DNA from 2 places in the Picosynechococcus sp. PCC 7002 genome. Region 2 is predicted to be linked to the other one. Evidence: predicted binding sites of a transcription regulator. Region 2 holds the regulator's gene; the other holds the start of a gene.
The links. Region 2 encodes HrcA, which represses chaperone genes, less so after heat shock. Its sites were predicted from a motif close to TTAGCACTCNNANNNTNNGAGTGCTAA; they were not measured.

Region 1 (5,406 bases), 470 kb from region 2:
CAGCGGTATTTTGCGGTGCGCGATCGCCAAGATAAAACAAAACTCCTCCCGAAATTTATTACGATTTCCAATGGTGATCCCAAGAAATCAGAGATCATCGCTGCGGGGAATGGTCGGGTGATCCGGGCGCGGTTAGCGGATGGTCAATTTTTCTACCGGGCCGATTGCGATGAACATTTAGAAACCTATTTGCCCCAACTAGAAGCCGTCACCTTCCAGGAAGAATTAGGGACGATGCGGGACAAGGTAGACCGCATTATGGAAATTTCCCAGCAAATCGCGGAACAGCTTGGCCTGTCTGAGGCGGACAAAGAAATTATTGCCAGCACCGCTATGCTCTGTAAGGCGGATTTGGTGACACAGATGGTCTATGAATTCCCAGAACTCCAAGGCATCATGGGTCAAAAATATGCCCTGGTCAGTGGGGAAGCACCCGCCGTGGCCGAGGGGATTTTTGAGCATTATCTACCCCGCAATGCCGATGATATTTTGCCCCAAACCCTTGCCGGTCAAGTGGTGGGCATGGGCGATCGCCTCGATACGTTGGTGAGCATTTTCGGCCTGGGGATGATCCCTTCTGGTTCCTCGGATCCTTTTGCACTGCGACGGGCGGCCAATGCAATTATTACTGTCGCTTGGGACGCGGGTCTTGAAATTGACCTTGGAGAACTGTTAGCCCAGGGTGCGAAGGATTTTGTTACGGCTCACCCCGATAAAACGTCTCCCCTCGAAGCCCTGCAAAGCTTCTTTATTCAGCGGATTCAGACTCTGCTCCAGGACGAAAAAGGTATTGATTATGACCTGGTGAATGCGGTGCTGGGTGATGATGCAGAATACACTGAACGGGCCTTAACGGATTTACTGGATGTCGGCGATCGCGCTGCCTTTTTACAGAGCATTCGTGACGATGGCCAACTCGCAAAAATCTACGCCACCGTGAACCGTTCTGCAAAGTTGGCCGCCAAGGGGAACCTCAGCACGGATAGTCTTGATCCGACAGGGGTAATTAACCCGGAGAAATTTGCGCAAAATTCCGAGCGCGATCTCTATGCCGGCTTAGTGGAACTCGTGCCCACCACCGAAGTGGCCCGCACCGAACGGGATTACCAAAAACTGATCGATGGGTTAGCTGCCCTGGCCCCCACAGTTGAGCGGTTCTTTGATGGGGAGGATAGTGTTTTGGTGATGGCAGAAGATCCTGCTGTGCGGGAAAATCGCCTCAATCTCCTTGGGCTGTTGCGGAACCACGCGCGGGTTCTGGCAGATTTCGGGGCGATCGTTAAACAGTAGATCCTTGTTTATTTTTAGAGTCATGGCAGGGACAGAAAGCTGTCTCTGTCAGGGTTTCCCCTGAGAAGCAATACAGTTCAATTTTTGGGGCGATCTAAAGTTCGGGAACCCGTACATTATCAGGAGTTGTCTGGATTTAATTTTCTCCGCTAAATTAGCACTCAGAGATTGAGAGTGCTAAACTTCAATCTAGCTAAATTTAGTCGTTTATTGATCTGGAGAAATTATCCATGGCAGCAATTAGCATCAATGTTTCTACCCTCAAGCCCCTCGGCGATCGCGTTTTCGTAAAGGTCAGCGAATCTGAAGAGAAAACTGCTGGTGGGATCCTCCTCCCCGATAGCGCCAAAGAAAAGCCCCAAATCGGTGAAGTTGTGGCTGTTGGTGAAGGGAAGCGCAATGATGACGGTAGCCGTTCCGCCGTTGATGTCAAAGTTGGCGATAAAGTTCTCTACTCTAAGTACGCTGGTACTGATATCAAACTCAGTGGTGATGACTACGTGCTTCTTTCTGAGAAAGATATCCTCGCAACCGTTGCGTAATTATTTTTAGGTTTGACCTAAGCAATCGTTTCAGATTTTTCTATTTTTTCTCGTAAAACGCTCAACCTAGAAATTCAATCATTATGGCTAAATCTATTATTTACAACGAAGATGCTCGCCGCGCCCTCGAAAAAGGGATCGACCTCCTCGCTGAAGCTGTTGCGGTAACCCTCGGCCCCAAAGGTCGGAACGTTGTGCTCGAAAAGAAATTTGGCGCACCCCAGATCGTGAATGACGGTGTGACCATTGCCAAGGAAATCGAGCTCGAAGACCACATCGAAAACACCGGTGTTTCTTTGATTCGCCAAGCGGCTTCTAAAACCAATGATGTGGCCGGTGATGGAACCACCACAGCAACGGTTCTCGCCCATGCCATGGTCAAGGAAGGTCTCCGCAACGTCGCGGCTGGTGCGAACCCCATCGCCCTCAAGCGTGGTATTGATAAAGCGACTGAATTCCTCGTTGGCCGCATCAAAGATCAAGCTCGTCCGGTAGAAGATTCGACGGCGATTGCCCAAGTCGGTGCCATCTCTGCGGGTAACGACAAGGAAGTTGGTGACATGATCGCCAAAGCCATGGACAAAGTCGGTAAAGAAGGTGTGATCTCCCTCGAAGAAGGGAAATCCATGGAAACCGAACTCGAAATCACCGAAGGGATGCGTTTCGACAAGGGTTACACTTCCCCCTACTTCGTCACCGACACCGAGCGCATGGAAGCGGTTCTTGAAGATCCTTTCATCCTCATCACTGACAAGAAAATCACCCTGGTTCAAGACCTTGTACCGATTCTCGAACAGGTTGCTCGCCAAGGTAAGCCCCTCGTAATTATCGCTGAAGATATCGAGAAAGAAGCCCTTGCTACCCTCGTGGTCAACCGTCTCCGGGGTGTCCTCAACGTTGCTGCGGTTAAAGCGCCTGGTTTTGGCGATCGCCGCAAGCAGATGCTCGAAGATATTGCTGTACTCACCGGTGGCCAACTGATCACCGAAGATGCGGGTCTCAAGCTCGACAACACCAGCGTTGATATGCTCGGTAAAGCACGCCGCATCACCATCACCAAGGACAACACCACCATTGTGGCCGATGGTAACGAGCAGGCAGTTAAGACCCGTTGTGAGCAGATCCGCCGTCAAATCGAAGAATCTGACTCTTCTTATGACAAAGAAAAACTCCAAGAGCGTCTCGCGAAACTCTCCGGTGGTGTCGCTGTGATCAAAGTCGGTGCAGCAACCGAAACTGAGATGAAAGACCGTAAGCTTCGTCTCGAAGATGCGATCAACGCGACCAAAGCAGCCGTTGAAGAAGGGATTGTTCCCGGTGGTGGTACAACCCTGGCGCACCTCGCTCCCGAATTAGAAACTTGGGCGAATGATAACCTCACTGCGGAGCAACTCACTGGTGCTTTGATCGTGGCCCGTGCCTTGACTGCCCCCCTGAAGCGCATTGCTGAAAACGCTGGCCAAAACGGTGCGGTAATCGCTGAGCGTGTGAAGGAAAAAGACTTCAATACTGGTTTTAACGCAGCAACTAACGAATTCGTGGATATGCTCGCTGCTGGTATCGTTGACCCCGCTAAGGTAACCCGTTCTGCAACCCAGAATGCGGCTTCTATCGCTGGCATGGTTCTCACCACTGAGTGCATCGTTGTTGACAAGCCTGAAAAAGATAAAGCTGGTGCGGCTCCCGGTGCCGGTGACTTCGACTACTAAGGCGGATCGATCGATGTAGGAGTTTACCATGGTGAACCCCTAGAGAAATCACTCTGTAAATAATTTCATCCACTAAAAACAATTAAAAGATCTCCTTAATGACTACTAAGGAGATCTTTTTGTTAATAAATAGTAAATATTGTAAATTCCTTTGATTTCAATTCGCAGTGTTCGGGCTACAATAATGTTGGAAATAGCTTATTTTTTTATTGTCAATAAACAATTAAACTCATGAATGACTTTGTAAAAATCAATAACGACGAAATTTCTGTTTCTTTTAACACAGTCCCAGAAGCAAAGCTCATTATTAAGCAGCTTAAGTTAAAAAAGAAAGAATTTAATTTATTAAAAAAGCAAGTGATTCAGGAACAAAAACAAATTCGTTCCCAATACACCGATTCTATACGAAGACAAGGCTCTAAATTTAGAGGCGGTGGAGGAGTAGGGAAATTTATAAGAACAGTTCAAACAGCCAGCCGCGACGCACAACGCAGAAACTTAGCTAGAGAATTAGAACCTTTAGAAAAAAAGAAGTTTGAAATTGAGTCTGTGATTAATGCCATTAACCAAACTCTGCTTCAAATCGAATCTTTTCTTCTTGAAAATCAATAGTCTAAAAGATAAAATCTATTAACTAACATCGTGTCTGTAATCATAGAAGGGAACCTCGAAATTTTATATTAGCATTTTCAATGCTGCTATATATTTAGGGTAGATATGGAGGGACTATAAATTTATGGATGCAGAACAGGAAAGAAATTGGGCGATCGCCTGCCATCTGTCGAGCTTGGCTTGGATTGTCTTAGCCTTTGTCGGCATTGGGGCGATTCCCTTTGTCAATGTGATTGCGCCGGCGGTGGTCTGGTATCTCAAAAAAGAGGAGTCCGAGCTGATCGATGCCCACGGAAAGGAATCGGTTAATTTCCAGATTTCGATGACCATTTATGGTTTAGCGGCGGGAATTATTCTTAGTATTTTGATCATCGCCGGAGTTGTTTTGATGATCCTGTTGGGCATTGGTGGCAGCAATAATCCCTTTGCGGCCCTGGTGGCAATTGTGACGGGGATTGGTTTCTTTATCTTTTTGGCGCTGATTGTGGCGATCGCCATTTTCCAGATTGCAGTCGTAATCTTGGCGGCGACCAAGGTTCAAGAAGGGCAAATGTATCGTTATCCCTTTAATCTCAGACTACTGAAATAGATAATTTCCATAAAACAGCCCCCCTGGAATGATTGGCCAAGGGGGGTTTTTAATTAAACTTTAGATGCAAAAATTAGCTCAGTACCCAATGCACAAGGGTACGCACCGGGAACCCTGTACCGCCTTTGCTGTAAATATCGGCGTCTTTTTCTGACCAGGCTGGCCCAGCAATATCGAGGTGTGCCCAGGGCGTGTTTTCGACAAATTCCTTGAGGAACAACGCCGCCGTAATCGAACCGCCTTCCCGTGGCCCAGTGTTTTTCATGTCGGCGATGGGAGATTTTAAGCCTTCAAAGTATTTTTCTTCGAGGGGCATCTGCCAGAATTTTTCGCCCGCTTTCTCTGATGCGGTGGCGATCGCCTGGGCGAGATCATCATTGTCACTCCACAGACCACAAATATCGTCACCCAGGGCAATGACGCAGGCTCCGGTCAAGGTGGCAATGTCTACAATCGCTTCGACCCCTAGCTTTTCGGCATAAACGAGGGCATCGGCGAGGGTGAGGCGACCTTCGGCGTCGGTGTTGTTCACTTCGATGGTTTTACCGTTGGAGGCCGTGAGAATATCCCCCGGACGCATCCCCCGACCACTGATCATATTTTCAGTAGCCGCACTAATGAAATGCACTTCCACATCGGGTTTTAGTTCGGCGATCGCCTTTGC
Region 2 (5,406 bases):
CTTTATCGGCGCGATGGTTAACAGCATGGAGTACCTCGATAACTTCGGTGAGGATACGGTACCCTTCCGTCGCTTCCCGACTTTACCGGCGGCAAACTTCCCAAATACGGAACGACTCTACAACCAACTCACGAAGCAAAATCGTGATCTTGTGGTACCGAGCTTTGAGCCTGCGGTAAAACGCTAAAACACGAAAATTCGGTTAAGACCATAAAAACTGCCCCCCTTTCAAAATTAAGAGAGGAGGGCAATTTTTTAATTGATTTTCCAGAGAATTATTTTGGGGAACCGACGGTTGTTGATGCTACTGGGAAATTTGTAAAACGTAGGGAGCGCGACCTGCATTACCAGCCTGTTCAAAGTTGCCGATAAAGACTTGGTAGCGGCCTGGATTCCAAACACCACCAATTTCGGCAGGAATCCCGCTAAAAGGATCGGCGATCGCACAGAAGGGATCTGCACTGGGATCATCGGCATTTTTGATCAGAAGCGTAAAGGGTCTGGAAACGCCACCGTTAGGATCGACAACGCTGAGATTGAGAGACATCAGGCCATTGCCATTAATGCGAAAGGTGTGGTTGGGGCGATTGGCAATCCAGCCACAAAAGTTACTATTGGTTGGCCCCCCAGCCTGGCCGGTGATTGTCCCGTTAAAGACTTCATTGGAGGTAATGGCTCCGTTAGCGGCGATCGTAAAGGTTTCCGGGCCGGCGATCGCCCCTTGAATACCACCAAGACCAGCAGCAATGGTCAGGAGCGTTGTTGCCCCAATAATGGTCGGTGCATAAAATTTTGTCATGGCTGTCCCCCTCCCCAGTTGGGTTATACCGTCAGAGGCTCCCTCGATAAAGTGAGCGTCTAGGCTCTATGAAAGAAAAGATTCCAGGAAAGTTCCACTACTGCTGTTTTGTGAAGGCTTGTTAAGCAAAAAGGCCCTGAAACAGCGATGGCGATCGCCACCTTTAAGATCGATACCAAGCAAAAATAAACCATGGTTGAGCATGGGAAGATTCGCAATTTGCCAATCGAGCGGTACCATTTTAAAGGGTTTGAGCGAAATTTCCCGTCACCTTATCATAAACAATTTGATCACCCTCCCCCAAAAGGAGCCGATTAGTAAGCATCTAAGGAGAAAGTCCATGAGTCGCGTGTATGTCTTGCTGTTTAATGCCCGGACAGAAAATGAAGGGATTCACACACTCCAAACTGGCGATCGCAACAAGATTTTAATGTTTGAAGATGAAGATGACGCCACCCGGTTTGGGCTAATGTTGGAAGCCCAGGATTTCCCGCCCGTCTCCATCGAAGCCATGGATGAAGAAGACATTATCGAGTTTTGTCGGGATGCAGATTATGATTGGCAACACGTTGCCGCCGGTGAATTAGCCACGCCCCCCGAAGCGAATGTGACAGATTTAGCTTGGGATCCAGAGGGAAAGCAACAGCCAGCAGAGCAAACCACAGCGTCAGAAAATGATTTGTCGGATACAGAATTAGACCGCATTCGACGTCAATTAGAAGGGCTTTTGTAGTGTATTCGGAATAGATTAGATTGACAGCATCTTAATGCCCAAGGCGATCAAAACTCCGCCGCCAAAAAATTCTACCTTTTCACCTAAGTGCCCGGAAATGAGTTTGGCACAAAATAAGCCCCCATAGGTGGCACAAAAAGCAGCCAAGCCAATGCTGAGGGAGTAGGGCACAAGCGGTTTACCAATGAGGCCGAGGGAAACGCCCACCCCCAAAGAATCGATGCTGGTGATACTAGAAATAAACAAAATTTTCCACAGGCTATGGATTTTGACGGATTCACCATCGTCATCGCCTGGCTTGGCTCGCATCTCTTGGTAAGCGTTGTAGCACATATGTCCACCCACCAAAACCAATAGGGCAAAGGCCACCCAATGATCGTAGGCCATAATTATAGTCTGGGCAAAACGTCCCAAAATGAAGCCGAGGGCGATCGCCACCCCTTCAGAAAGCCCCGAACTGAGCGCAAAAAATAAAGCCCGTTTTCCAGAAAAGTGGCGAATACCAAGGGCTAAGGCGGCGGAAAAAGAGTCAATACTGAGGACAAGGGCGAAAATAATAATGTCTAATTCAAAACCCATAAATGCCGTGGCGATCGCCAACCCGAAAAGAATGCATTTATTACTATAAACGAAAAATCGTGGGCCGATTTATCATAGTTTTTTCATTGTTCCCAAGTTCCACAAAATCATTTAAAAAAATCTTCCCAAAAAGTAATTATCTACAAACAAATCCTAATTCTCGTGAAACTGAGCGAAATAATAATCTGCTTTTTACTTGGAAAATGACGACTTTAGATTTATAAAAATCGGGTCTAAATAATCATTATATTGAGAGCATTTTAAGGCCCATGGCAATCAAAACACCACCGCCAAAAAACTCTACCTTTTCCTTCAATTGACTAGAAATTAATTGTGCGCAAAATAAGCCCACATAAGTAGCAAAAAAGGCGGAAATTCCGATCCCCAGGGAATAGGGAATTAAGGGTTTGCCCATTAAACCAAGGGAAATACCAACCCCCAAAGAATCAACACTGGAAATGCTGGAGACCAAAAGGATTTTCCAAAGGCCATGAATTTTTCTGGATTCATCATCATCGCCTGGGAGTTTTTGCATTTCTCGGTAGGCGCTGTAGCACATGTGAACACCGATGAGAATCAAGAGAATAAAAGCAATTCCTTGATCATAGAAGGTGATGTATTGGGCGAAATTACCCAGGAGAAAACCGAGGGAAATAGCGCCGCCACCGGAGAAACCTGAACTGAGCGCAAAAAATAAGGCCCGCTTGCGGGAAAAATGGCGTGCTCCTAGTGCAAGGGCGACAGAAAAACAGTCAATACTCAGCACTAGGGCGAAGAGAAGAATATCTAAGTCAAAGTCCATGAAATCCCCTATGGGTACTCCCCTAAAAAGATTGTGGCGATCGCCATCAACAAAAAAACAAAAAATTGAATTATTTGATCCTTATTTTCTACGATTCTTAAACCTTAAAAAGCGGCTTTTAAATTCTCAGACAGATAATCTGCTGTGGCTTCAACTAAGGCGATCGCATTTTCATAGAACATCCGCGTCGGGCCAAGCACCGCAACACTGCCAACGGGCGTTTTTTCTTGGTAATAATATGTGGAAATAAGGGCGCAGGTTTTCATGGGTTCTAGGGGATTTTCGGTGCCGATGTGAATGAGCGTCGGGCGATCGCCTGGTAAACCGCTAAAAACCACCGGGAGTAGCTGTTCTTGTTTCGCCTCTAGCAAGTGCAATAGGGTTTGTAACTGCTCAATTTGGGAAAACTCAGGTTGACGCAGCACTTCCGAAATGCCCCGTACCAGAATTGGTGTCGCAATCGTATGAGGCACAATCTGAGCAATCTTACCCAAAATCGTCTCCAATAACAGCTGACAATGGTGAAAGTCTTCATCTAAAGTCTGGGGATCAAGGCTGGCAATTTCTTGGAGCGATCGCCCTTGGAGATGGTGATTTAAAAAATTCGATAGAATCTCTAGCTCATCGGGGTCACAGTCCAGGGTCAAGGACAACGATTGGGGTTGATAACTATCCGTCACCACAATCATCATCACCTTCTGATCCCCTAGGGGGAGTAACTGTAGATAGCGTAGGCGAGCATGGTTTTGATGGGGCACCGTGATTAGAGCAATATAACCACTTAACGTCGCCAAAATTTGCGTTGCCCGCTGGAGGGTCGCTTCTAGTCCCCAATACTCTGCAACAGTCTGTTCCTGTAACGTTTGGCTCGCTCGTTTACGGGTCTGGGAATTGGGGGTGACGAGTTCGTCCACATAGAGACGATAGCCGGAATCAGAGGGGACCCGTCCCGCCGAGATGTGGGGTTGATACAAGAAACCTGCCTTTTCCAACTTGCCCATCACATTACGAATGGTGGCAGAACTGACCTGGAAGTCATATTCCTCCACAAGGGTTTTGGAGCCTACGGGTTCCGCTGTGGAAATGTAATGGTTGACCGTTGCTCGAAAAATATTTTGGTGACGGGGATTAAGAATTTTCTGAGCAACCATACGCCGACAGTAGTGCTTTCAATAACTAAGAAATATAAAAAAATAGTAAAAAAACTTCGCTTAACTTAAGAAAGATTTAAGGTCTAAGTTTGGGTTAGTATAGCTCATTCTTCCCTAGTAGCGCGGTAGGCTTTGATCCACAGAGAGGGTGTAAAGGTGAATCCCACCTTCAATATTAATCACTTGGGTAAAACCTTGTTGTTGCAGCCAGTAACACATTTGTGCCGAACGCACACCATGGTGACAAAGCACATAGGTTTCTGCCTGGGGGTCAAAGTCCACAGCAATGCGGGCAGCCCATTGTTCAAATTGACTCAGGGGTAAATTGGTAAAGCCTGGGAGAGCGACAATCTCTAGCTCATCGGGCTCACGCACATCAATGAGTTGCAAAGATTCGGTCGTGGCGACGCGCTGGGCAAACACCGTGGGACTGATGGCCTGGAGTTGTGGGTTAGAACTAGGGTCGGTCATGGTCAAGCTACTGATAAAAAATTAAGAGGTGAGCATTTCTAGCATTTTCTGGCTGCGTTTGGGAATGCCAAGGCTGAATTGCTAGGGGATCTTCACCTTAGGGGGGTTCAAAGTTAAGGAGTATTGCAGTTCCCCCGGAGAGTCGGTCAAGAAAATTTGGGAATGGTACAAGTAACGTTAGAGGCGTTAGATCTTCTGTCCCACTTTTTGAAGATGGTACAGGGTAAAGCATTCTGCTTGGCGATCGCCTTTATTCTGCGTTAACGATTTATAAATATTGCATTTTTTAAGAAACAGCCATTAATTTTTTTGAGTTTGTATGAACTTTGCAAATTTTCCGTGGTTATCCACGATTATTTTATTTCCCATTATTGCGGCATTATTTTTGCCCCTCATCCCCGACAAAGATGGGAAAACAGTGCGCTGGTATGCCTTGACCATTGGCTTAATTGACTTTGTGATCATCGTGACAGCCTTTTACACGGGCTACGATTTTGGCAACCCGAATCTGCAACTGGTAGAGAGCTATACCTGGGTCGAAGCAATCGATCTGCGCTGGTCAGTGGGGGCCGATGGCCTTTCCATGCCCTTGATTCTTCTCACGGGTTTTATCACAACTTTGGCGATCTTGGCAGCCTGGCCCGTAAGCTTTAAGCCGAAGCTATTTTATTTCCTGATGCTGCTGATGTATGGCGGTCAAATCGCTGTCTTTGCCGTGCAGGATATGTTGCTATTTTTCTTTACCTGGGAACTCGAACTGGTTCCGGTTTACCTGATTCTTTCCATTTGGGGCGGCAAAAAACGGCTCTATGCCGCAACGAAATTCATTCTCTACACCGCCGGCGGTTCGTTATTTATTCTGATTGCCGCC

Region 1: a site for HrcA is predicted at 1,445-1,471, ahead of groES (co-chaperone GroES). Genes of this name have one in related genera too.

Annotation. Positions count from the first base shown of each region.
Region 1 covers NZ_CAWLFA010000001.1:2,553,292-2,558,697, forward strand. The annotation lists gene glyS (glycine--tRNA ligase subunit beta) at 1-1,290, shown strand, start outside; gene groES (co-chaperone GroES) at 1,521-1,832, shown strand; gene groL (chaperonin GroEL) at 1,916-3,541, shown strand; gene AACQ84_RS12385 (hypothetical protein) at 3,773-4,153, shown strand; gene AACQ84_RS12390 (DUF4870 domain-containing protein) at 4,278-4,742, shown strand; gene AACQ84_RS12395 (leucyl aminopeptidase) at 4,816-5,406, opposite strand, start outside.
Region 2 covers NZ_CAWLFA010000001.1:2,080,382-2,085,787, reverse strand. The annotation lists gene AACQ84_RS10180 (phycobilisome rod-core linker polypeptide) at 1-187, shown strand, start outside; gene AACQ84_RS10175 (hypothetical protein) at 305-799, opposite strand; gene AACQ84_RS10170 (DUF3110 domain-containing protein) at 1,140-1,532, shown strand; gene AACQ84_RS10165 (manganese efflux pump MntP) at 1,548-2,111, opposite strand; gene AACQ84_RS10160 (manganese efflux pump MntP) at 2,356-2,913, opposite strand; gene hrcA (heat-inducible transcriptional repressor HrcA) at 3,018-4,064, opposite strand; gene AACQ84_RS10150 (rhodanese-like domain-containing protein) at 4,179-4,535, opposite strand; gene AACQ84_RS10145 (NAD(P)H-quinone oxidoreductase subunit 4) at 4,855-5,406, shown strand, end outside.